3 regions of the Ruegeria sp. AL12 genome follow, and region 1 is predicted to be linked to each of the others. Evidence: riboswitches for the same ligand, from Rfam matches in the RefSeq annotation. Region 1 holds a riboswitch; each other region holds the start of a gene.

Region 1 (7,534 bases):
CAGCGCCGTCACCTTGCCGTAGCGCTTCACAAGGTTCCTTCCTTTGAGAATAGGTTCCATCAGGCTGCCACCTTTCTGATCCACTGGTCGACCGCGACCGCTGCGATGATAAGGATGCCGATCAACAGGAACGTCCATTGCGCATCAGCGCCCAGCAACCGAAGCCCAAGCGTGAAGACCCCGACGATCAACGCTCCGAACAATGATCCGAGAATGGACCCGCGGCCACCGAACAGGGATATGCCCCCGATCACGACCGCTGTTATGCTTTCAATATTGGCCAACTGGCCAGACGTCGGAGACACGGACCCGATCCGACCAATCAGAGCCCATCCCGCGAAGGCGCAGATCAGCCCGGACAGCATGTAAACCGACATCAGCGTGCGATGCACATTGACACCGGACAACTCGGCGGCTTCCGGATCATCACCGACCGCGTAAACATGCCTTCCCCATGCGGTGTGACGAAGGGCGTAGGAAAGCCCGAGGATCAGCACCAGCATGAAGATCACGCCGACGGTGAATACCGCCCCGCCCACGTTGAACTTGGCCCCGAAAAGTTGCAGAATCGCGGCGTTTTCTTCGATCTCCTGCGACCGGATTGTTTCGTTCTGAGAATACAGGAAGTTCGCCGCAAGAACGATTTGCCACATGCCAAGCGTCACGATGAACGGCGGCAGTTTGATGCGGCTGACCAGATACCCGTTCACCGCACCGATTGCGGTGCCAACGAAAAGGCCGCAAACAATCGCGACCGTTGGCGGCAGCCCATATCGGAAGGTGAACTGTCCCATGACAACCGACGACATCACCATGATTGCTCCGACGCTCAGATCGATACCGGCGGTCAGGATGACGAGGCTTTGCGCCGCCGCCACGATCCCGACGATCTGAACCTGTTGCAGGATCAGGGTCAGCGCGAATGGCGAGAAGAACTTAGAGCCCAGCAAAGCCCCGAAAATGACGATGGCAGCCACAAGAACGATCAGCGGCACCAAAGAGGGGTTCACATGCAGAAAATGCTGAACCGTTCCGACAAACCCGCGGTGGTGATCGTCAAATTCGGCAATCTGTTCCGGGCTGCCTTTTGCAGCGGCTTCGAAGTCGTCTGATCGTCGTGAAGTATCGGACATAAAGGTTCCCCCAAAGCGTCAGGTTACTGACGACTTTAGCAAGTTTTCGGGCGAATGGGTGGTTTGAAATGCGGAAGGCCGCCCTCTGCGGCCCTCCGGGTGGTCAGGTTAACCCCAGCAGAGGTCCATGCCTTCTTTGACCGAGATCGACTCGACGCCTTCGGCAGGCTTGTCCGTTACAAGCGCTACGCCGGTGTCAAAGAAATCCTTGCCAGGCGTGTTTTCAGGCTTCACGCCTTCGTCCGCCCATTTCTTGACGGCTTCAACACCCAGCGATGCCATCAACAGCGGGTATTGCTGCGACGTCGCGCCGATAACACCATCGGCAACGTTTTGGACACCCGGGCAGCCTCCGTCCACGGAAACGATGAGCACGTCATTTTCGCGCCCGATGGCTTTCAGCGCCTCGTAGGCGCCTGCCGCGGCAGGCTCGTTGATGGTGTGAACAACGTTGATCGTCGGATCCTTGGCCAGAAGGTTTTCCATCGCGCGGCGACCACCTTCTTCGTTGCCGGCAGTGACATCACTTCCGACAAGACGGGGGTCATCTTCATCACCGATTACGTTCGGGTCCGCCAGATCGACACCAAAGCCTTGCAGGAAGCCCTGATTGCGCAGCACGTCCACTGTCGGCTGGCTGACGGCAAGGTCCAATGTCGCAATTTTCGCGTCGTTGGCTGCGTCGCCCAGCGTGGCTTTGGCCCATTGTCCAATCAGCAGCCCGGCAAGGAAATTGTCCGTGGCAAACGTTGCGTCAGCCGAGTCAATGGGTTCCAGCGGCGTATCCAGAGCGATAACCAGAACCCCTGCATCCCGCGCCTGCTTCACGGCCGGAACGATGGATGATGTGTCCGAGGCCGTCAGCAGAATGCCTTTGGCGCCGTCCAGAATGCAGGTCTCAATGGCTTGCACCTGCGTTTCATGGTCACCGTCAACTTTGCCCGCAAAGGCTTTGAGCGTCATTCCCAGCTCTTCCGCTTTCGCTGTCGCACCTTCCTTCATTTTGACAAAGAACGGGTTGGTGTCCGTCTTGGTAATCAGACAAACGGTTTCGCCTTCCGCCATTGCACTGCCAGCCATGGCAGTAACCCCGAGCGCAGCAGCACCCGCAAGTCTTGCAAGTTTCATCGATTATCCTCCCAGGTTTTCCTGTGCCGAACGGGCACGAGGGCGATCAGGCAAAATCCCTGATCCCATAAGAAACAATCACAAGATTCGAAATTTGAGTCAATAAATAAATCACTCTTATTTATTATTGACAGTGCGGGCGGGCTTTCTCATTCTTCAGCAGGAAAGGGGTGGTCGTGCCTGAAAATTCATCTCGGAAAAATTCGATTGGCCTGCACGGGTCAGAGGTGCGCGGAACCAACCAAAGCGGGATGCGGGCCCGGAACGAACGGCTGGTGTTGTCGCTTGTCCGGCGTCATCAGGCCCTTGCGAAGTCCGAGATCGCGCGCATGACCGGACTGTCGGCACAAACCGTTTCCGTCATCATGCGGCTGTTGGAGAAGGATGGTTTGCTGTTGCGCGGCGAGCCGGTCCGCGGGAAAGTCGGGCAACCTTCCGTTCCCATGCGCCTCAACCCGGATGGTGCGTTTTTCTTTGGGCTCAAGGTCGGGCGCCGCAGTACCGAGCTGGTTTTGACTGACTTTGTCGGAAATGTGCGGCAGCGCGAGCGGCGAACCTATGACTATCCAACGCCGAAGGCCACTTTGGAGTTTTCCACTGAGAGTCTGGGCAAAATGATGTCATCCATGTCGCCCGAGGCCAAAGGCAGGATTGCGGGTCTTGGAATTGCCATGCCGTTCTATCTGTGGGACTGGGCCCAGACCCTTCAGGTTCCTCAGGAAGAAATGGACCCGTGGCGCGTATCAGACCTGAAGGCTGACCTGGCGCGTCGCCTCGATATTCCGGTATTCCTGCAAAATGACGCCACTGCGGCTTGTGGGGCGGAATTGGTATTCGGTCCGGCTGATGGGCCAAGGGATTTCCTGTACTTCTATATCGGGTTTTTCATTGGCGGCGGTGTGGTCCTCAATGGCGCGATCTTTTCGGGGCGTGGAAACGCGGGGGCAATCGGCCCCTTGCCTGTGCCCGATGGCGCGGGCGGTGTCAGACCGCTCATCGATGTGGCCAGCCTTTACGTGCTCGAGCGTGCAATCACCACGGCAGGTGTCACGTCGCATTCCATCTGGGAAACGACCCAGCGTTGGGATGTGCCAAACGTTCAACTGGAAAACTGGTTGAAACGGACGGCAAGCGGGATTGCCCATGCGATTGTCTCATCCTGTAGCCTGATAGATTTCGAATGCGTGAAGATTGACGGCTGGATGCCGCAGGACATCAAGGCGCGTTTGGTTGAAATGGTGGAAGACAAACTGTCCGAGCTGAACATGACCGGGCTCGAGCGCCCCGTTGTGCTGGCAGGAACCGTAGGCCCGGAAGCACGCTCTTTGGGCGCGGCAAGCCTGCCCTTGTCGGAGAGGTATCTTTCAGAAGCTTAGACAGGAACGAACCCTGCCGCCTTGGACGTTTCACAAACTGGTTCACTCTCGCAAACTGCCGAGCTCAATATTTTCGATGGCCGTAACACATTTTCGTTGACGGAAGGCTGAGTTGTCTGGCAAGCCGCTCGGCATGTCCGGTTCCGGGGCTTGCTCTGGAATCAATAGGGAATGCGGTGCGGGCTCTGGCCCAAATCCGCAACTGCACCCGCAACTGTAAGCGACGAGCAGGGCTGAAACGCCACTGGGGTTTGCCCGGGAAGGCCGGTCCAACGCTTTGACCCGCAAGTCAGGATACCTGCCGGACATGTGCCCTCTAACGGGCACTCCTAATCGACGACGGGATGTGCGTCGGACCAGGATGCCTGAAAGGGTAATTTGGCGTTGAATGTCCCGTGGTCAAAACGAATTTCGCGCCGGGATTGGCGCGACGGGACAAGGACGACTGTTCATGAAAACGCTGCTCAGCGCAGCCGCTGCCGCGATGGCTCTTCCTGCCATAGCAAATGCGCATTTCCTTTTGGAATACACCACCGACACCATGATCGAGAAACCGGGCGATGTACCGGTCAAACTGATTTTCTGGCATCCGTTCGAGAATGGCCATGTCATGGATCTTGAAAAGCCGCAGGAATTCTATGTGATCCACAACGGTGAAAAGACCGATTTACTGGACACGCTGGAACCTATCCGGTTCACCGGCGGGCAGAACGAGGGCGCGGCGTTCAAAGGCAGTGTCCCGGTCAAACGGTCGGGCGACTATGTGCTGGTGACGGTTCCTCAGCCTTATTACGAGGAATCCGAAGACATCTATATCCAACAGCTCACCAAAGCCTTCCTGAACCGCAACGAATTGCCGACCGATTGGATGAATCCCGTGGGTCTGCCGACCGAGATTATCCCGCTGAACAAGCCGACCAACATCATCGCGGGTTCGACTTTCACGGGCCGTGTGCTGGCTGATGGTCAGCCGGTTGCGGGGGCCGAGATCGAGATCGAATACATGGCAGCCGAACCCGACATGGAAAGTTCGGCCGCTTCTGCACCGAAGGCGTCACCAATGCCGGGTGGTGCGGTGGTCGCAATATCTGACGACAACGGGTATTTTTCGTTCGGCGTTCCAAAAGCCGGTTACTGGGGTTTCGCCGCCCTTGGTTCCGGTCCGGCAACCGAACATGAGGGCAAAGAACTCAGCCAGGATGCGGTCATCTGGATCCGCGCCTGGGATCTGGAGTAACCCCAAATGCACATCGTCGACGGAGCCCTTTCCAACCCGGTTGTAATTGGCGGCGCCATAGCCGCCGCGGGCGGGATCGCCATGGGTCTCAGGTCTCTGGATCTTGATCGCATCCCCACTGCGGGCGTGCTGTCAGCCAGTTTCTTCGTGGCATCGTTGATCCACGTGCCCATTGGTCCGTCGTCGGTCCATCTGATCCTCAACGGCATGGCCGGGCTGCTGCTTGGTTGGGCCGCATTCCCGGCTTTGTTCGTCGGGCTTTTGCTACAGGCGGTCTTTTTCGGCTTTGGCGGGTTGACGGTGTTGGGGATCAACACCGTCAATATCGCCTTTCCCGCGGTGGTGGCCGGAATGTTGTTCGGTCGTCTGATCGCGCGTGGAACGCCTTTGCAAGGTGCGATTTGGGGGGGCATCGGCGGCGCGTTTGCGATTGCGGCGACAACCGGCATGGTCGCGTTTTCGCTGGCGCTGTCGGGGGATGAATTTCTGCCTGCCGCCAAGCTTGTTTTCTTCGCCCATATTCCTGTCATGGCCATCGAGGCGATTTTGACCGGGTTCGCCGTGTTGTTGGCACGCAAGGTCAAGCCCGAGCTGTTTTTCAGAGGAGCAGCCACATGAAGCATCTGGTTGTCATACTGGCCATGTGCTGTGCACCTGTGCCTGCCCTGGCGCACAAGGTCATAGCCGGCGTTTTCGAGTCGGGAGACGTCATCGAGGGCGAAATCGGCTTTTCCAACGGCGACCTGGCAAGCGGCACCGAGGTCATTGTCACCGGCCCGGATGGGGCCGAGCTGGGTCGATCGGTCACGGATACGGACGGTTTCTTTGTCTACACGCCGACCTCGGCCGTGGCGCACACCTTCTTTGCCGACCTTGGCGCCGGGCATGTGGCCGAAGTCACGATGTCTGCCGAAGATGTCGCGCGGATCATGGGCGTTGCCGCGGCAGAGAACGGTGATTCATCTTCGGCTGCTGTGACGCAGGCCAGCGGTTCGGCGGCGTCTCTCAGCGCCGAAGAACAGCAGGTTATCGCCAAAGCCGTACGTGACGAATTGCGCCCGCTCAGGCGCGAGATTGCGGCCTATCGCGAACAGAATGACCTGCAAACCATCCTCGGCGGGATTGGGTACATCGTTGGTCTGTTCGGTCTGGGCTTTTACATGGCGGCCCGTCGCAAGCTGGCGTCCTGATGGCACACGTTCTGGGGCACAAGGAAAAAACGCTGTCCGAAGCCGGTGACGGGCCAGAAGGTCTGATCAGCCTGCTGGATCCCCGGATGCGGATCGTCATGGCAGTTGTTTTTGCAGTCGTGACCGTGGCGCTGTCATCCCTCGGCGCGCTTTGCGCGGCGCTGACAGTGTCGCTTTCGCTTCTGATGGTTTCACGTCTGCCGCGGCGAAAGACGTTGAAGCGAATGGCCATGATGGATGGGTTCATCCTGTTCATGCTGATCCTGTTGCCCTTTTCCATGCCCGGGGATCCGATGTTCACGCTTTGGGGATTCCCCGCAAGCTGGCAGGGATTTTGGAAAGCGGTCGAGATTGCCTTGACCGCCAATGCCGTGATCCTGTCCCTGATGGTTATGGTCGGGACGATGGAGCCGGTTACACTGGGCCACGCCCTGCATCGTCTGCGGTGCCCGGAAAAGCTGGTTTACCTGCTGATGTTCACGATCCGTTATATCGAGGTCTTGCGCGAAGAATACCTGCGGCTGCGCGCCGCGATGAAGGTGCGTGGTTTTCGGCCAGCAACAAACTGGCACACATATCGCAGCTTTGGCTACCTTGTGGGTATGATGCTTGTGCGCGCGATCGAAAGATCGGAACGCATCCTGGCCGCGATGAAGTGCCGGGGGTTTTCCGGACGTATGCCGTTGCTTCAGGAATTTTCCCTGACCCGCGCGGACATTGTGTTTGCGGCTGGCTTCAGCGGCCTCTGCCTGGGTCTGATCATTCTGGAATTCGCATGACACTGATCGCGCTTGAAGACATCTGTTTTTCCTACCCCGGCCAGCCACCCGTTTTGGACGGGGCCAGCCTGAGCCTGAGCGCGGGGCAGCGCCTGTCCCTGACAGGTCCGAACGGAGCGGGGAAATCGACGCTCCTGCGGATTTTGCTTGGGCTGCAGCGCCCGTGTTCGGGCACCGTCACCGTTTTTGGTCAGCAACGCGTGGAAGAGGCTGATTTCCATGAGGTCCGCCGCCGGGTGGGGCTTGTATTTCAGGATGCGGACGATCAGCTGTTCTGCCCGACCGTCGCCGAAGACGTTGCTTTTGGTCCGCTCAATCTGGGCAAGACCCGTGACGAAGCACTTGCCGTCGTCGACAAAGTTCTGGGCGATCTGGACCTGATGCACTTGAAGAACCGCATTACCCATAAATTGTCGGGCGGAGAAAAACGGCTGGTGACCCTGGCGACGGTTCTGGCGATGGAGCCCGAAGTGCTGTTGCTGGACGAACCGACGAATGCGTTGGATACGAAAAACGAAGCGCGCCTGCTGGAAATCCTGCGCGCGTTGCCGCAGGCGATTTTGCTTGTCAGTCATTCGCCGGCGTTCCGCTTGGAACTGGCGCCTGATGAACTGGATCTTCGCGACGGGAAGCTGGTGCCGGTCTGACCTGTTCTCGTGGCAACTGGACATGGTGGTTTCAGAAAGGCAAT
Region 2 (7,534 bases), on a different contig from region 1:
GATCACCCGGCGGCATCCTGCGGCCTCTCATATCCCCGAGAAAACGGCGCAAACGCTGGCGGCTGCGTGGTCGGAACCCGCGCGCGACTGGCCTGCCCCGCCGCGCCCCCGGCCCTTGCAGATGTGGCAGCCCGAACCCGTGATGGCCCCGGAAACCCCGAATGTGCCCTGCACCTTTCGCTGGCGTGGACGGGATTGGCAACTGGCGCAGGCCACCGGCCCGGAACGCATCGCGCCGGAATGGTGGCTGGATGACCCCAACTGGCGCAGCGGGGTACGCGATTACTGGGTGGTGGTGACAGAACAAGGGGAGCGCCTGTGGTTGTTCTATGGCCACGGAGGCGCGATGTCCGCAGGCTGGTTCTGTCAGGGGCAGTTTTGTTAGAGTCTATTTTCCACGATAAACCAGCAGATCCGGCAGACAGTCGATCAGACGAATGAACCAGGAAAACGGTGCCGGAAAATCCGTACGGAAACGACGACGCGCCATCGCCTTGACCACGCGATCCGCCGCATCCTCGGGCGACATCAGCATCGGCATCTTGAAACCGTTCTTCTCGGTCAGGCGGGTCTTGATGAAGCCCGGATTGACGATACGCACCGTCACGCCAGTACCCGCCAGGTCATGTCGCATCGTCTCGGCCAGAGAAATCAACGCGGCCTTGCTGGCTCCGTACCCGATGGCGGCGGGCAGCCCGTGATACCCGGCCAGTGACCCGATCAAAGAAACCTCTCCCTGGCCTGCCCGGACAAAACCCGGAACGGTTTCACCCAGAACCCGCAGCGCACCCAGATAGTTCACATCGCTCATCCTGAGCGACGCCTCGGTGTCCCATTCGACCGAACGCATGGGGTCATAAGCCCCGGCATTGTAAACCAGCCCGTCGACATGCCCCGCTTCGGCAACAGCCGAGCGAACAGAGTCTAAATCGGTCACATCGCACCGGATCGCGCGCGCATCCGGCAGTTCAGAACACAGTTCGGACAACCGCTCAAGATTGCGCGCAGACAGGATCAGGGAAGCACCCTGTTGGCCAAGCGCATGCGCCAAAGCGCGACCCAGCCCTTCGCTTGCGCCGATGATCCAAATGGTTTTCCCGTCAAAGCTGCTCATGTGTGGGCCGATTCAGTTGTGTTTCACGATAATACGGCCTCGCATCCGCTTCGGATCAAAACGGTAGCGCAGGTCACGGAAGCTCAAACCAGAAGCCATAAGGTAGTGCATCTGTTAAAAACTTCTAATCGGATTGATCCACTTATGCCTACCCTGCGTATCTTTTTGTAAACTGTCACATAAAGAGGCTGGAATGTTCGACGAACCCCGGGGCGTACGGAAGAAAATCGCGATTGTAGGTGCAGGCATTTCGGGACTTTCCGCCGCTTACTATCTTTCAGAAAACAACGACGTGACAGTCTATGAGGCCGAACCTCGGCTTGGTGGCCATGCCCGCACGGTGATGGCCGGAAAGAACGGGGATCAACCGGTCGATACGGGCTTCATCGTCTTCAACTATGCGACATATCCCTACCTGACCCGGCTGTTTGATGAGCTGGGCGTGCCCGTGATCGAAAGCGAGATGAGCTTTGGCGCGACAATCGACAATGGCCGCATTGAATACGGGTTGAACAATCTGCGCACACTGACCGCTCAAAAGCGCAATCTGGCGCGTCCGGCTTACTATAAAATGATCGCTGATATTCTGCGGTTTGGCAAAGAAGCCCCCGAAGCCGCCAAGGACGATGACACCACGATTGGCGAATTGGTGGACCAGCTGCGGCTGGGTCACTGGTTCCGGCACAATTATCTGATGCCGATGTGCGGTGCCATCTGGTCTACTCCGGTCGAGTTCGTGGATCAGTTCCCCGCACGCTCTTTGGTGCAGTTTTTCCGCAATCACGCTTTGCTGGCAAGTGGTCGTGCGAACCAGCATCAATGGTACACGGTCAAAGGCGGCAGCATAGAGTATGTCCGCCGGATCGACGCGGCCCTTCGTGCGCGGGGGGCGGAAATACGTCTGGCCAGCCCCGTTCAGAATGTATCCCGTGACGAGATGGGCGTCACCATCCACAGCCAGGGCGCCGTGGATCAGTTCGATGAAATCATCCTGGCCACCCATTCGGACCAGTCGCTTGCCATTTTAGGTGATGGCGCGACCCCCGCGGAAGCCGCTGCATTGGGCGCAATCCGCTACCAGCCCAATACGGCCATATTGCATTGTGACCCAGGTCAGATGCCAAAGCGGCGCGCCTGTTGGTCAAGCTGGACCTATCGTTCGCAAGCCGGAGATGTGGGGGTAACCTACTGGATGAACCGGCTTCAGAACATTCCGGACAGTGACCCGCTGTTTGTAACGCTGAACGCTTCATCAGAAATTCCCGCGGAAAAGATCTTTGACCAGGTCGAATTTGCCCATCCGGTCTTCGACAAGGCCGCCCTGAAGGCGCAGGGGCAAATCCGCGAGATGCAGGGACAGAACCGAACTTGGTTTGCCGGTGCTTACAACCGGCACGGATTTCACGAAGACGGGATAGCCAGCGCGATGCATGTCGTTGCTCGAATAAATGGCGCCCCGCAAACCATCGGAGCTGAAAATGGCATTCCTGGGAAAGACCCGGCCCTATCTGTTGCCGCTGAATAAGGCGATATGGCGCACAGCGTTTCTTGCACTTTCCTTGCTGATCCCCAATGGGCTGGTCGCGTCACCGGTCACGGAAGAACTGAACGATGCCCAACTGCGCGGAACCGCGACGTTCCGCTATCTGGGTTTGCCAATCTATGACGCCAAACTCTACACGCCCAAAGGTGCGCCGTTCAGTTGGAGCGAAGATATCGCCCTGCAACTGACCTATCGCAAGAACATCAAGAAGAAAGCGCTGGTCAACTCGACACTTGACGAGATGGACCGCATCGGCCGTTCAGCACCCGTTCGCGACCAACTGAACCGGTGTTTCAAAGCCGTGGCAAAAGGGGACAGTTATCTGGCGGTTTCTGATGGTCCCGACAAGGTCAGTTTCTGGCTGAACGGGCAAAAGACCTGCACCATGGCGTATCCGGGCATCAAGCGCAGTTTCATGTCCGTGTTCCTGGGAGACAACACGCGGTCCGCGTCTTTCACGCGCAGGCTACAGGGGCGGTGATGCTCTATCCCCGGGTCAGTCTCTATGCGTTGATGCTCGCTGCGGCGGGTATCCCGCTTTATATCCACTTGCCGCGCTTTGCAGCCGTGAACCTGGGTATTGGCCTTGGGGTCATTGGTACGGTGCTGCTGGTGATCCGCTTGGTGGATCTGGTGCAGGATCCGCTGATCGGTTGGGCAATCGACCGATGGCCCGGCGGCCAGCTTGCATTTGCGGCGATGGCGGCTTTGGGGCTGGCAATCGGGTTTCCCCTGCTTTTCAATCTGCCGCAGGGTGCCAGCGTGCCGGAACTGGTCGCGATCCTGATCTTGCTGTTCTCGGCGTACAGCCTGGGAACCATTCTTCTGTATGGTCGCAGCGCAACTCTGGCGAAGCGAACCGATCCGAAAGAGCTGATGATACTGGCCGCCTATCGTGAAGGCGGGCAGTTGACCGGGGTGGTCATCGCAGCCAGCGCTCCGGCCCTGTTGGTTGCTTTCGGGGCACACTCCCAAGGCTACCCCGCATTCGGAGCGTTTCTGGGGCTGCTGTCCGTTCTGACCCTGATACTGACGATCCCGATCTGGCGTCGCAGACCGATCACCGGATCAGGCCTGTCCTTTGCAGGGCTGGGTCAGGCAGGTGGCTTGCGCCTTCTTGCGCTGGCTTTGGTCAACAGTCTCCCGGTTGCCATAACCTCCACCCTGTTTCTGTTTTTTGTGGAAGACCGGCTGCAACTGCCGGGCAAGGCGGGTCCTTTGTTGATCCTGTTCTTCCTGAGCGCAGGCGCGAGCGTCCCGCTCTGGGCAAAACTCAGCAACAGAATTGGCCCGAAACAGACTCTGATCATCGCCATGCCCCTCTCGATCGCCGGCTTTATTGGCGCTGCCACACTGAGTGCAGGAAACGTTGCGGGGTTTGCAATGATCTGTCTCGCCTCGGGCGCGGCGCTGGGCGCGGATATGGTCGTATTGCCGGCCATGTTCTCGGTCGTGCTTACACGGGCCGGGCTGAACGCATCAGCCGCGTTTGGCATCTGGTCCTTCGCTGGCAAACTGGGCCTCGCCCTGGCTGCCTTTTTCACTCTGCCGCTGCTGGAACGCAGCGGTTTCACCCCCGGTCAAACCAATTCCGCACAGGCACTGGAAACACTCAATCTTGCCTACGCGGTGCTGCCCTGCATCCTGAAAGTCGGAGCGTTCGGGATGGTGTTGACCCTGCCCACCGAGGTCACAAGCAAATGAACGCTTTCACCATCATCCTTCTGGTCCTTCTGACCGCTGTCTTCATCCGTGCAAGGCTGCTGAGCTTTCGCGCGCAATCGCCGTCCGATTACAGTGGCACTGGGCCAGATTTTTCCCTGAAAAAGCACCTGAACGGAGAGATCTTGTCCGAGGGCCTGATCTATGGCCCCAACGGCAAAATGTCGAACAGCTTTGTCGCGCGCATGTCCGGCGAATGGCAAGGCAACTCGGGCACGCTGACCGAATACTTCACCTATTCCAACGGAAAACAGATGACCCGCAAATGGTACCTGACGCTGGGAACCGGCAACACGTTCACGGCAATAGCGGATGATATCGTGGGCGAAGGTCGGGGCATCATCTCGGGGTCCACGGTGAAACTGACCTATCGTATCATTCTGCCAGATGACGCTGGTGGACACACACTGGATGTCACCGATTGGATGTATCTGACAGAAACCGGCGTCATCATGAATCGGTCCGAGATGCGCAAGTTTGGCGTCAAGGTCGCGGAACTGATCGCCACAATGCGTCCAAGCCCCAGTTCGAAACCGATTCATCCAAGTGGGTCAAACGGGTATGACGCGACTTCGGAAAGGAAGCCGTTGCAATGATCACCTTTCGCTCTTTCATCGCCTGCGTCGCCATCGCAAGCCTTGCACTTCTGGCGGCCTGCTCCAGCAAACCGAAGGTACCCAAAACGTTTCTGTCGGACCGACAGTTGAACCTCGAGGAATTTTTCGAAGGCAAAACAGTGGCCTACGGTCAGTTTCAGGATGTTTTGGGAAATATCCCCCGCAGATTCACGGTTGATATCGACGGGACATGGGACGGCGAAACCCTGACACTGGTCGAAGACTTCGTCTACGACGATGGCGCGACGGAACAACGCATCTGGACATTGACCAAAACCGGAGAGGATGCGTGGACCGGTACGGCTCCTGGCGTACTGGGTACCGCCAGCGGGATTGAACGCGGGGATACGTTCAACTGGAAATACAAGATCGACCTGCCGATCAAGGACGGGACCATGCGTGTCAAATTCGACGACTGGATGTGGCTGCTGGATGACGACCGTCTGCTGAACCGCGCCTATGTCTCACGCTATGGCGTCCGTCTGGGTGAAGTCATCCTGTTCTTCGAGAAGAAATAGGGCTGCCAGGCCCGGTTTCATCACAAAAGTCAGTAGAAAATAAACTCGTCCACCAATGCTGTCGTCGATCCCTTGACCTCACCGGCCGTGTTCGCCCTTGGCCCGTCCGGGGCTGCACCCTCGGCGCGTTCGCAGCCGTCGACCTTCAAGCGCGCGCGTTCTATCTGCCCCCAGAGGAAAAACAGGCCATCTCGTTTTCCCATGAGGCGCGAAGGAACTGTTGTCCGCAAAACACCTGTTTTCGGTTTTGGCATCTGCTCTCTTACTGCCTCCGGTGTTTTCCACCATTTTCGGAAAACGTAATGGTTTTTCCCGAAAAAGACAATTTTTTATGGACAAAATGAGGTTTTCTACCGGCCGTTGACAGGATGGACTGGCAACTCTCGCATGACGGATATTGGCCTTTTTCACCTGCCCCATTGAAAGCCAGCACTATCCCGAACGGATCAACTTCACCTAAAAGGGTTTGCTGCAAACCTCCTTCATTTGGCCTGACACTCTCTTTTCCAGCCATGCTCAGGCGACGCCCAGCGTTTCGTTTCTGATCAGAGCAGCCGGGCCTTCGCCGTCGCGGTTGGGGGACAATTAGGCGGCGCCGATGTCAGACGTGGCCGCATCCATCGCAAGGCCATCGGCCACCGCAAAACGCCATGCCGGCGGGCCTGCCACGCCCCTGTGCCAAGGACTGTGATCCCGGCGCCGTCCACGCTGCCGGAAAATTTCCATGTCTGTTTTGAAACCGGAAATGTCGCAAGCATTTCAGCGCCCAAGCGGGTAAAAAGTAGGCTGCCATCGTGAGGTGCCGCTGTTTGATTCTCAGACAGCGGAGAATTGGGAAGCCGGTGGAATTCCGGCACTGCCCCCGCAACGGTAAGGAAGGTCAGGTTCGACAATCAACCACTGGGACGAGGATCCCGGGAAGGTGTCGCAACCGGGTGCAAGCCCCTTTCAAGTCCGGAAACCAGCCTCTCAGATATGTCAAACCGCGGGTGGCGGTGGGGGCACGGATTTCGGACGTGGTCCTCGCGCGCCTCCGGACGGTTCCTCCCTGTCACCTGCCCAAGCAATGCCGCGGGGCGCGGCAGGAGAGCCAGAAGTGAACAACATGCAAAGCCTGTTGGCGCGTCGAAACCCGGGTTACGCTCTGGAGCAGGCGTTTTACACCGATCCCGAGATTTTTCAGACCGACCTTGAAACCATCCACTACCGCGACTGGCTATTCGCCATTCCGGCGTGTGAGCTGGTGAAGTCGGGCGATTATGTCACCTATAATGTAGGCGCCTACCGCGTGATCATCGTACGGGGTGCAGACAATCAGATCCGCGCCTTTCACAATACTTGTCGCCACCGTGGATCGATCATTTGCAAGGCCGCAAAGGGTAATGCGCCCAAGCTGGTATGCCCCTATCACCAATGGACCTATGAGCTGGACGGCTCTTTGCTGTGGGCCCGCGACATGGGGCCGGACTTTGATCCCAAACAGCATGGTCTGAAGACTGTCCATTGCCGCGAGCTTGCCGGGTTGGTCTATATCTGTCTGGCGGATGAGGCTCCGGATTTCGACGTGTTCGCCAATATCGCCCGCCCGTATCTTGAGCCGCATGATCTGGGGAATGCCAAGGTCGCCTTTGAAAGCTCGATCATCGAGAACGGCAACTGGAAACTGGTCTGGGAAAACAATCGCGAATGCTATCACTGCGGCGGAAACCACCCTGCGCTGTGCCGGACCTTCCCTGATGATCCGGGTGTGACGGGGATCGAAGGTGGCGAAACCCCAGCCTATATGCAAGCCCATTTCGACAGGTGCCAGGCTGCGGGTATGCCATCGCAGTTCTATCTGCACGAGGACGGCCAATATAGACTGGCGCGGATGCCACTGAAAGAAGGGGCCGAGAGCTATACGATGGACGGGAAATCCGCCGTGCGCCGTTGGTTGGGCCGGTCGCCCTTTGCGGATGCGGGATCGCTTTTGAAGTTCCACTATCCGACCACGTGGAACCACTTTCTTGCCGATCACTCG
Region 3 (7,534 bases), on a different contig from region 1:
GTACCGGCCGAACAGTCGCGCCAAAGGGCTTGCGACCGGACGATCGATGGTGATCGGCCACGTCATTCCCAGCTCGTCCCGGCATGAAATGGTCAACCCGATCTTCGGGGATTTCGTCGCCGGTGCCGCAAAGAAATACGCTGAACATGGCTATGACATGATGTTCACCAATGCCGACGACACTTCGATTGAAGAAGCGTATCGGAGTCTTTTTCAGCGCGGCGCGGTGGACGGAGTCGTGCTGCAAGGCCCCAAAGTGAACGAACCACGGATCGAAGTCCTGACCCGCATGGGCGTCCCATTCATCGTGCACGGGCGCTCGACCGGCGTCGATGCTCAGTATGACTGGATCGACGTGAACAACAAAAGTTCGTTCATGCGCGCCACCCGCTTTCTGATTGACCTTGGCCATCGCCGGATCGCTCTGATCAACGGTCTGGAAGATATGGATTTTGCCCAACGCCGCCGCGACGGATATCTTGAGGCGCTTGGTCAGGCCGGGCTTGCGCCCGATGCCGATCTGATGCGCAGCGCTGAAATGACAGAGGTTTACGGCCATCACGAAACGCAGAACATGTTGCGCCTCGATTCCCCTCCGACCGCTATTTTGTGTTCATCGATGATCTCTGCCATCGGCGTACGGCGTGCGCTGTCCGAAAACGGGCTTGAGATGGGTAGGGATGTGTCAGTGATCGCCCATGACGACGACCTGTCCTATTTGAAGAACGGGCAGGATGTTCCGATTTTCACGGCAACGCGCTCATCCGTCCGTCAGGCGGGTGAAATGGCGGCTGACATGTTGATCCAGCGCATCAAATCCCCGAATGATCCCGTCAAAACCCGGCTGCTGGAGGCCGAGCTGGTCGTTGGCAGGTCAACCGGCCCTGCGCCTAACAGGGTGCAACCATGAAACACGCACGCGCTGATTTTCCCAAGGATTTTCTCTTTGGTGTTGCCACTTCTGCGTACCAGATTGAAGGCCACGCACAGGGCGGGGCGGGGCAAACTCATTGGGATACCTTTGCGGCGTCACCGGGCAACGTGGTGCGCGGGGAAAACGGAGACGTGGCCTGTGATCACCTGAACCGGTTCGAACAGGATTTCGATCTGGTGCGCGAGGCCGGGTTTGACTGTTATCGTTTTTCGACCAGCTGGGCACGCGTGCTGCCGGACGGGCGTGGTCAGGTCAATCAGGCAGGGTTGGATTATTATGACCGATTGGCGGACGCCCTGCTGGAACGCGGTATCCGCCCCTGCGTGACGCTTTATCACTGGGAATTGCCGTCGGCGCTTGCGGATCAGGGGGGATGGTGCAATCGCGATATCGCGGATTGGTTCGCGGATTATACGCAGGTCATCATGGGTCGGATCGGCGACCGGATGTTCAGTGCCGCGCCGATCAACGAACCCTGGTGTGTCAGTTGGCTGAGCCATTTTGAAGGCCACCATGCGCCCGGTCTGCGCGATATCCGCGCCGCAGCCCGGGCGATGCATCACGTTTTGTTGGCCCACGGGCGGGCGATTCAGGCCATGCGCAGTCTTGGGATGGGCAATCTGGGTGCCGTGTTCAACCTCGAATGGTCAGAGCCAGCAGATGACAGCACGGAAGCGCGGCTTGCGGCAGATCGCTACGATGCAATCTACAACCGGTTCTTCCTAGGCGGGGTTTTCAACAAAGAATATCCCCAAACCGCCTTGGAGGGGTTGGAGCCGCACCTGCCCAAGGGCTGGCAGAACGACTTTGAAACCATCGGCACACAGGTCGATTGGTGCGGGTTGAACTACTATACCCGAAAATTGATTGCCCCGGCGGACGCCGCCTGGCCCGGCCTGCAAGAGGTTCCCGGACCGTTACCCAAAACGCAGATGGGATGGGAAATCGATCCCTCTGCCCTTACCCGCTTTCTTGTCAGAACAAGGAAAGACTATACGGGCGCGTTGCCAATCTATATCACCGAAAACGGAATGGCGAGTGAGGCGCGCGTGCAGGACGATGATCGTATCGATTATCTCGACAAGCACCTTGCGGCCGTACTGGACGCTTTGGCACAAGGTGTTCCGGTGAATGGCTATTTTGTCTGGTCGCTGCTGGACAATTATGAATGGGCCTTCGGGTACGAAAAGAGGTTTGGACTGGTGGACGTGGATTTCGAAACACTTGCGAGAACGCCCAAAGCGTCTTTCATGGCGCTGAAATCCGCCCTGTCCGGTACTCAGAGCGTCTCTCAGCCGTTAGCGCAACCATTCGGTGCCGTGCATGAGCATTGGAACCTGGTTGCGGATATCGGCGGTACGAACACTCGTCTGGGCGTCGTCACGAACGGAGAATTGGCAGATCTTCGGAAACACCCGACGGGGACATTGGAAGACCTGCTCGAGGCGTTCCATGACCTCAGGGACGAGATCGGAACCAACCCACAGGCCGTCGTAGCAGCCGGAGCCGGGCCGGTCAGGGACGGAACAATTCAGTTGACCAACGCGAACCTGGATCTTTCGGAAACCGAGCTGACGAAAGCAACAGGAGCAGAGCGCACTTTTGTCATAAATGATTTCACCGCTGCGGCGTGGTCGGTGGCCGAGGTGACCAGGTCGGATGTTGCGGTCTTGCAGGGTCAGGAGGCGCCGCCCACAGGCACACGGCTGGTTGTAGGGCCCGGAACCGGGCTTGGCGTTGGTGCTTTGCTTTTTTCCGAAGGCAGGTATCACACGGTCTCCGGCGAAGGCGGGCACGTGGGCCTGTACCCGCGCCATCGCGACGAAGTTGATATCTTTGAGGCGGCACGTCGCATCGCACCGGGCTGTTTCTTTGGGGACAGCCTGGCGCTGGAAGCAGAAATGTTCCTGAGCGGAACCGGCCTGCCGATCCTTTATCAGGCGGTTGAATTGGCATCCGGTCAAGCGCGAACTCAGGCGCGCTCCGCAAAGGACATTCTGAACGATGCCCGCAACGGCACCGATCTGGTCGCCGAAAAGGCGGCGCAGATTTTTACCACCCACTTAGGTGCTTTGATGGGTGATCTGGCGGTCACCTTGATGCCGGAGGGGGGCGTTTTCCTTGTCGGCGGCGTTGCCGAGAAAAACCGCTGGCTATTCAGTGACAACTTCAAGGATGCGTTCAACGGCGGCGGCCGCTTCAGCGACTTGCGCCGCTCCCTGAACCTTTACGTGTCTGAACAGGCAGAGTTCGGGATCATCGGCGCAAACAACTTCTGCAAGAACGCGCTGAGACAGCAACCAGACTAACCGAAGTTTCTTACCTAGAAGGACCAAGACATGATCCTGTGCTGTGGTGAAGCGCTGATAGATATGATTTCAGAACCGACCGCATCGGGCGCAATTGGTTTTGTGCCACATACTGGTGGTGCAGTTCTGAACACAGCCGTCGCGATGGGACGTCTGGGTGTTCCGGTAGGGATGCTGACAGGTTTGTCATCGGACATGTTCGGCCAGCAATTGATTGATGCGCTGAAAGCGAGCCATGTGGACACGACACATGTGATCATCTCGGACCGTCCCACCACGCTTGCCTTTGTGCAGCTCTCGGATGGACACGCGACTTACAGCTTTGTCGATGAAAACACCGCGGGCCGGATGTTGCTGCCCGAAGACATGCCCGATCAGCTTCCTGCTGTCTCTGCCCTGTATCTCGGTGGAATCAGCCTTGCGTGTGAACCTTGCGCAGATGCCTATGCCGCCCTTCTGGACAGCCACGGTTCCGACCGGGCAGTGATGCTGGACCCGAATATCCGCCCGGATTTCATCAAGGATCAAACCCGGTTTCGGACGCGTTTGAACCGCATGATCTCGCGTGCGGATATCGTCAAGGTTTCAGACGAGGACCTGGACTGGATCATTCCGGGCGCTGAAGCCGAATCCGCAAAAGCGTCTGTGCTGTTGCAGGCGGGTCCTTCCGTTGTCATCGTCACCCGTGGCAGTGACGGGGCGCACGGTTACCTGGCGGATGGTTCCGAAGTCTCGGTTCCCGTGAAGCCCGTTGAGGTGGTCGATACGATCGGCGCAGGTGACACGTTCAACGCCGGCGTTCTGACCGAGCTCAGCCGCGCAGGGCATCTGACCAAGTCAGGTCTGCGCGGATTGACGGTTGAAAGCCTGCAAGCAGCCATGGAACTGGGCGCTGACGTGGCGGCCGTGACCGTTTCCCGAGCCGGGGCAGAACCCCCGTGGGCGCACGAACTTTGATCTGCGGGATGGCATGATGAAACGATCCGAAATCAACCACTTCAAGCCCTAAGCCCAGACGTTCATTCAATCTTTCGGAGCCGTGTTGCCACCCTTTGCGGATTGATCGCCCGAGAAAATGCGCATCTCTTTGGTCGAAACTGTCCGCAGCCGCAAGCTGGGATGGGACATTACCAATTACGCACAAGGCCATTTCGACGAACATTGCCTATTCCTGTTCACTCTAAACAATGGTGAGGTGAAGGATCTGAAATCCGGGCGTGGGATGCTCTGTGCAGAAAAACTGTTGATCTCGAAAGACGATCAGCTTTCTCCGATGCACCGGCATATCGTTAAGGCAGAAGACATCATCAACAGGGGCGGCGGCGATCTCGTTCTGGAAATTCATGCGTCGGATCCAAACGGTGGCGTCGACCGCGACAACCCGGTGACGGTCCCCAGCGATGCCTGCCCCGTAACCTTGCAACCCCAAGAATACGTGCGGCTGAAGCCGAGGCAAAGCGTAACTCTGATGCCCGGCATCTGGCACGCTTTTTGGGCCGAGCGCGGCGATTGCCTTATTGGCGAGGTATCGACCGTGAATAACGACCGCACCGACATTGGGTTTGAAAAGCCAATTCCACGGTTTTCAAAGGTCGAGAAAGATTCCGAACCGGATTTCCTTCTTGTATCAGACTATTGACACCGTTCGGTCCGGGCTGGCGCAGCAGGACAGCTGGGTCAGCTGTCGCAATTCCATCTACCAACGCCTTCGTCTGCCGCTTGACAAGTCTGGCATTGCCAGACTAGCTGAGCGGGATGGTTCCATAAGGGATGAAAATGGGAACACGGTGCGGCACTGGAATGTGCCAAGTCCGTGACTGCCCCCGCAACTGTAAGCGGTGAGCGACGCCACTTCACCACTGACCCGCATGGGTTGGGAAGGTCGGCCAAGCAACGACCCGCAAGTCAGGAGACCTGCCATCGCACTATAAACCAACCCGAGGCGGGGCGTCTCGGAAGGAGGCTTGATGGCGCGTTTGCGTAATATCCGGGTATGTGCCCTCTGTCTGCGTCTGGCAAACGACGGAGATGGCGATGACCTGCTATTCTGATCACTACGTTCTGATCTGTTCAACATGTCAGGGGGCGATGTCTGCCGAGGCTGCGCAAGACGTGCTGGATGCCCGGTTGCCTGACGGTTTTGAAACCCGAATGGTGGCCTGCATGGCAGGTTGTGAACGGGCCATGACCGTCGGATTTCAGGCCCCGGGCAAAGCGCAGTACCTGTTTGGCGATATCACGACATCACACGACCTGTCCGCCCTGGTCGAATTCGCGACCCAGTTCGGCGACAGTGACGATGGCTGGACCAGCGCCTCGGACCGCCCCCCGGCCCTTTTCGCAAAGACCTTGTCGCGCATGCCCGCATTGCCGTCCGGGGGGGGATCATGAGCTTTCTGGTTGCCGAGAATTTGGAGTACTACGCGCTCAATGGCGATGTCCTGTTGCAGGATGTATCCTTTCGTCTGGAAGAAGGATCAATTCTGGCAATCGCAGGGCCGAACGGCGCCGGCAAGACCACTCTGCTGAAACTGCTGTGTGGGATCGAACGGATTGCCTTGGGTGATGTTTGGATAGAAGGCCAAAGCCTTCGGACCCTGTCCGCCCGCCAACGTGCCCGCTCCATTGCTGTGGTCGGGCAGCAGGAAATGCCTGACGGGCGGATGCGCCTGCAAGACTATGTTGCGCTGGGGCAAATCCCGATTCAAGGCGAACGTTCGATGGCTCAGCACAAGGCTGATCTGGAACGGGTTCTGACGACGACCGAGCTGTCGCATTTTGCCAACAAAACGATGGGTCAGCTGTCCGGCGGAGAACGTCAGCGCGCACATATCGCGCGCGCGTTGGCCCAGAATCCGTCCTTGCTGTTTCTGGACGAGCCAACCAACCATCTGGACCCCGATGCCAAGGGGCACATGCTGTCTCTGGTCGCTGATCTGGGGGTAACTGTCGTCATGATCGTCCATGATCTGGTCATGATCCCGGAATTCGCCACCCATGTGGCGCTGATGAAAGCCACGCGTCTGACGGGGTTCGGGCCTGTTGTCGAAGTTCTGACCCCAGACCGGGTACGTGAGACATTCGGCGTGGATTATCTGTGCTTTCAGCACGAAGGCCGCATGATCCCCGCACTGGATATCCGAAAACGGAAACTGTCATAATAACAGGAACTTAAATATGATGCAGAAACTCTGGCCAGTGGTCGTCTTCGCTGGCTTGGCAAGTGGGGTGGCCGCAGAGGGCGTCACCGTGGACAATTGCGGCGAACCGCTGGCTTTTGACTCGGCGCCGGAACGTCTGGTCGTGCATGACATGAACATGACGGATATGGCCTTTGCGCTCGGCCTTCAGGACAAGATCGTGGGGCTTACCGGAATTACCGGCTGGTACAAAACAAGCCCTGATTTTGATGCTCAGCGTGGCGACATCCCAGAGCTTGCCCCCAAATACCCGACCATTGAAAACCTTGTGGCCGTCGAACCCGATCTGTTTTTTGCCGGTTGGTACTATGGCATGAAACCCGGCGGTGACGTCACGCCCGACACGCTGGAACCCTTTGGTATCAAGACCATGATCCTATCCGAAAGCTGCGTGCATCTGGACAAGGATCGCCCCGAGGCCAGCATGAACCTGTTGTTTGATGACGTTCTGCGTCTGGGCACGGTCATGCAGGTCGAGGACAAGGCCGAGGCGCTGGTTGCCCGCTGGAAGGACCAACTGTCCGCCATCGAAGCAAAAACAGCCGATCTGGCGAAGCCCCGCGTATTCCTGCTGGACGGGCCGGCCGATGCTCCGTTTACCGCGGGCAAGTTCGCCATTCCCGATGCAATGATCGCAGCCGCGGGTGGCGAGAACGTGACGCATGATCTGGATACCAGCTGGGGTCGCACGTCGTGGGAGGCCGTCGCCGCGGCTAACCCGGAATTTCTGGTGCTGCTCGACTATCAGTCCGGCAACGGCGCAGAGGACACTTTCCAGTTCCTCAAGGATCACCCGGTGATGTCACAAACGGACGCGGTAAAGAACGAGCGCTGGATTGGCCTGCGTTACGAGGAACTGACGCCCGGCCCGGCAAATATCGAGGCGATCGAGAAGATGGCGAAGGCGATGCACCCGGAGACCAACTGATATGGTCCGATTGGGCCGTTTGATTTTGCTGGGGGCGGTTGTTCTGACCGCCCTTTTGCTGTTGTCCATCGTCTACGGGACCACCCCAATCCCCGTGCGCGAAGTTTTTTCGGCCATCGGCCTTGGAACCGGTCTGGTGGACGGAGACATGACGCCTTTGCAC

Evidence for each region. A riboswitch is a leader RNA that binds a small molecule or an ion and turns the genes downstream of it on or off. The one in region 1 is predicted to bind cobalamin.
Region 2: it holds a riboswitch for cobalamin, as region 1 does, so the genes downstream of both, ACR0C6_RS15300 (aromatic ring-hydroxylating oxygenase subunit alpha) here and ACR0C6_RS19860 (DUF4198 domain-containing protein) in region 1, are expected to answer to the same signal.
Region 3: it holds a riboswitch for cobalamin, as region 1 does, so the genes downstream of both, ACR0C6_RS08815 (DUF1636 family protein) here and ACR0C6_RS19860 (DUF4198 domain-containing protein) in region 1, are expected to answer to the same signal.

What each region holds. Positions count from the first base shown of each region.
Region 1 covers NZ_JBQFXN010000014.1:11,454-18,987, reverse strand. Annotated here, with positions in the region: gene ACR0C6_RS19880 (ATP-binding cassette domain-containing protein) at 1-60, opposite strand, end outside; gene ACR0C6_RS19875 (ABC transporter permease) at 60-1,133, opposite strand; gene ACR0C6_RS19870 (sugar ABC transporter substrate-binding protein) at 1,242-2,261, opposite strand; gene ACR0C6_RS19865 (ROK family transcriptional regulator) at 2,513-3,637, shown strand; cobalamin riboswitch at 3,759-3,957, shown strand; gene ACR0C6_RS19860 (DUF4198 domain-containing protein) at 4,089-4,874, shown strand; gene cbiM (cobalt transporter CbiM) at 4,881-5,492, shown strand; gene ACR0C6_RS19850 (cobalt ABC transporter permease) at 5,489-6,064, shown strand; gene cbiQ (cobalt ECF transporter T component CbiQ) at 6,064-6,843, shown strand; partial or broken gene ACR0C6_RS19840 (energy-coupling factor ABC transporter ATP-binding protein) at 6,909-7,490, shown strand.
Region 2 covers NZ_JBQFXN010000006.1:70,487-78,020, reverse strand. Annotated here, with positions in the region: gene ACR0C6_RS15350 (Y-family DNA polymerase) at 1-385, shown strand, start outside; gene ACR0C6_RS15345 (SDR family NAD(P)-dependent oxidoreductase) at 389-1,114, opposite strand; gene ACR0C6_RS15340 (NAD(P)/FAD-dependent oxidoreductase) at 1,308-2,639, shown strand; gene ACR0C6_RS15335 (hypothetical protein) at 2,593-3,138, shown strand; gene ACR0C6_RS15330 (MFS transporter) at 3,138-4,361, shown strand; gene ACR0C6_RS15325 (DUF3833 domain-containing protein) at 4,358-4,975, shown strand; gene ACR0C6_RS15320 (DUF3833 family protein) at 4,972-5,514, shown strand; gene ACR0C6_RS15315 (hypothetical protein) at 5,544-5,768, opposite strand; gene ACR0C6_RS15310 (hypothetical protein) at 5,777-6,028, opposite strand; gene ACR0C6_RS15305 (hypothetical protein) at 6,100-6,240, opposite strand; cobalamin riboswitch at 6,295-6,498, shown strand; gene ACR0C6_RS15300 (aromatic ring-hydroxylating oxygenase subunit alpha) at 6,620-7,534, shown strand, end outside.
Region 3 covers NZ_JBQFXN010000002.1:208,836-216,369, forward strand. Annotated here, with positions in the region: gene ACR0C6_RS08790 (LacI family DNA-binding transcriptional regulator) at 1-910, shown strand, start outside; partial or broken gene ACR0C6_RS08795 (GH1 family beta-glucosidase) at 907-2,211, shown strand; gene ACR0C6_RS08800 (glucokinase) at 2,185-3,243, shown strand; gene ACR0C6_RS08805 (carbohydrate kinase family protein) at 3,274-4,200, shown strand; partial or broken gene ACR0C6_RS08810 (D-lyxose/D-mannose family sugar isomerase) at 4,265-4,882, shown strand; cobalamin riboswitch at 4,983-5,179, shown strand; gene ACR0C6_RS08815 (DUF1636 family protein) at 5,278-5,634, shown strand; gene ACR0C6_RS08820 (ABC transporter ATP-binding protein) at 5,631-6,404, shown strand; gene ACR0C6_RS08825 (ABC transporter substrate-binding protein) at 6,421-7,371, shown strand; gene ACR0C6_RS08830 (FecCD family ABC transporter permease) at 7,373-7,534, shown strand, end outside.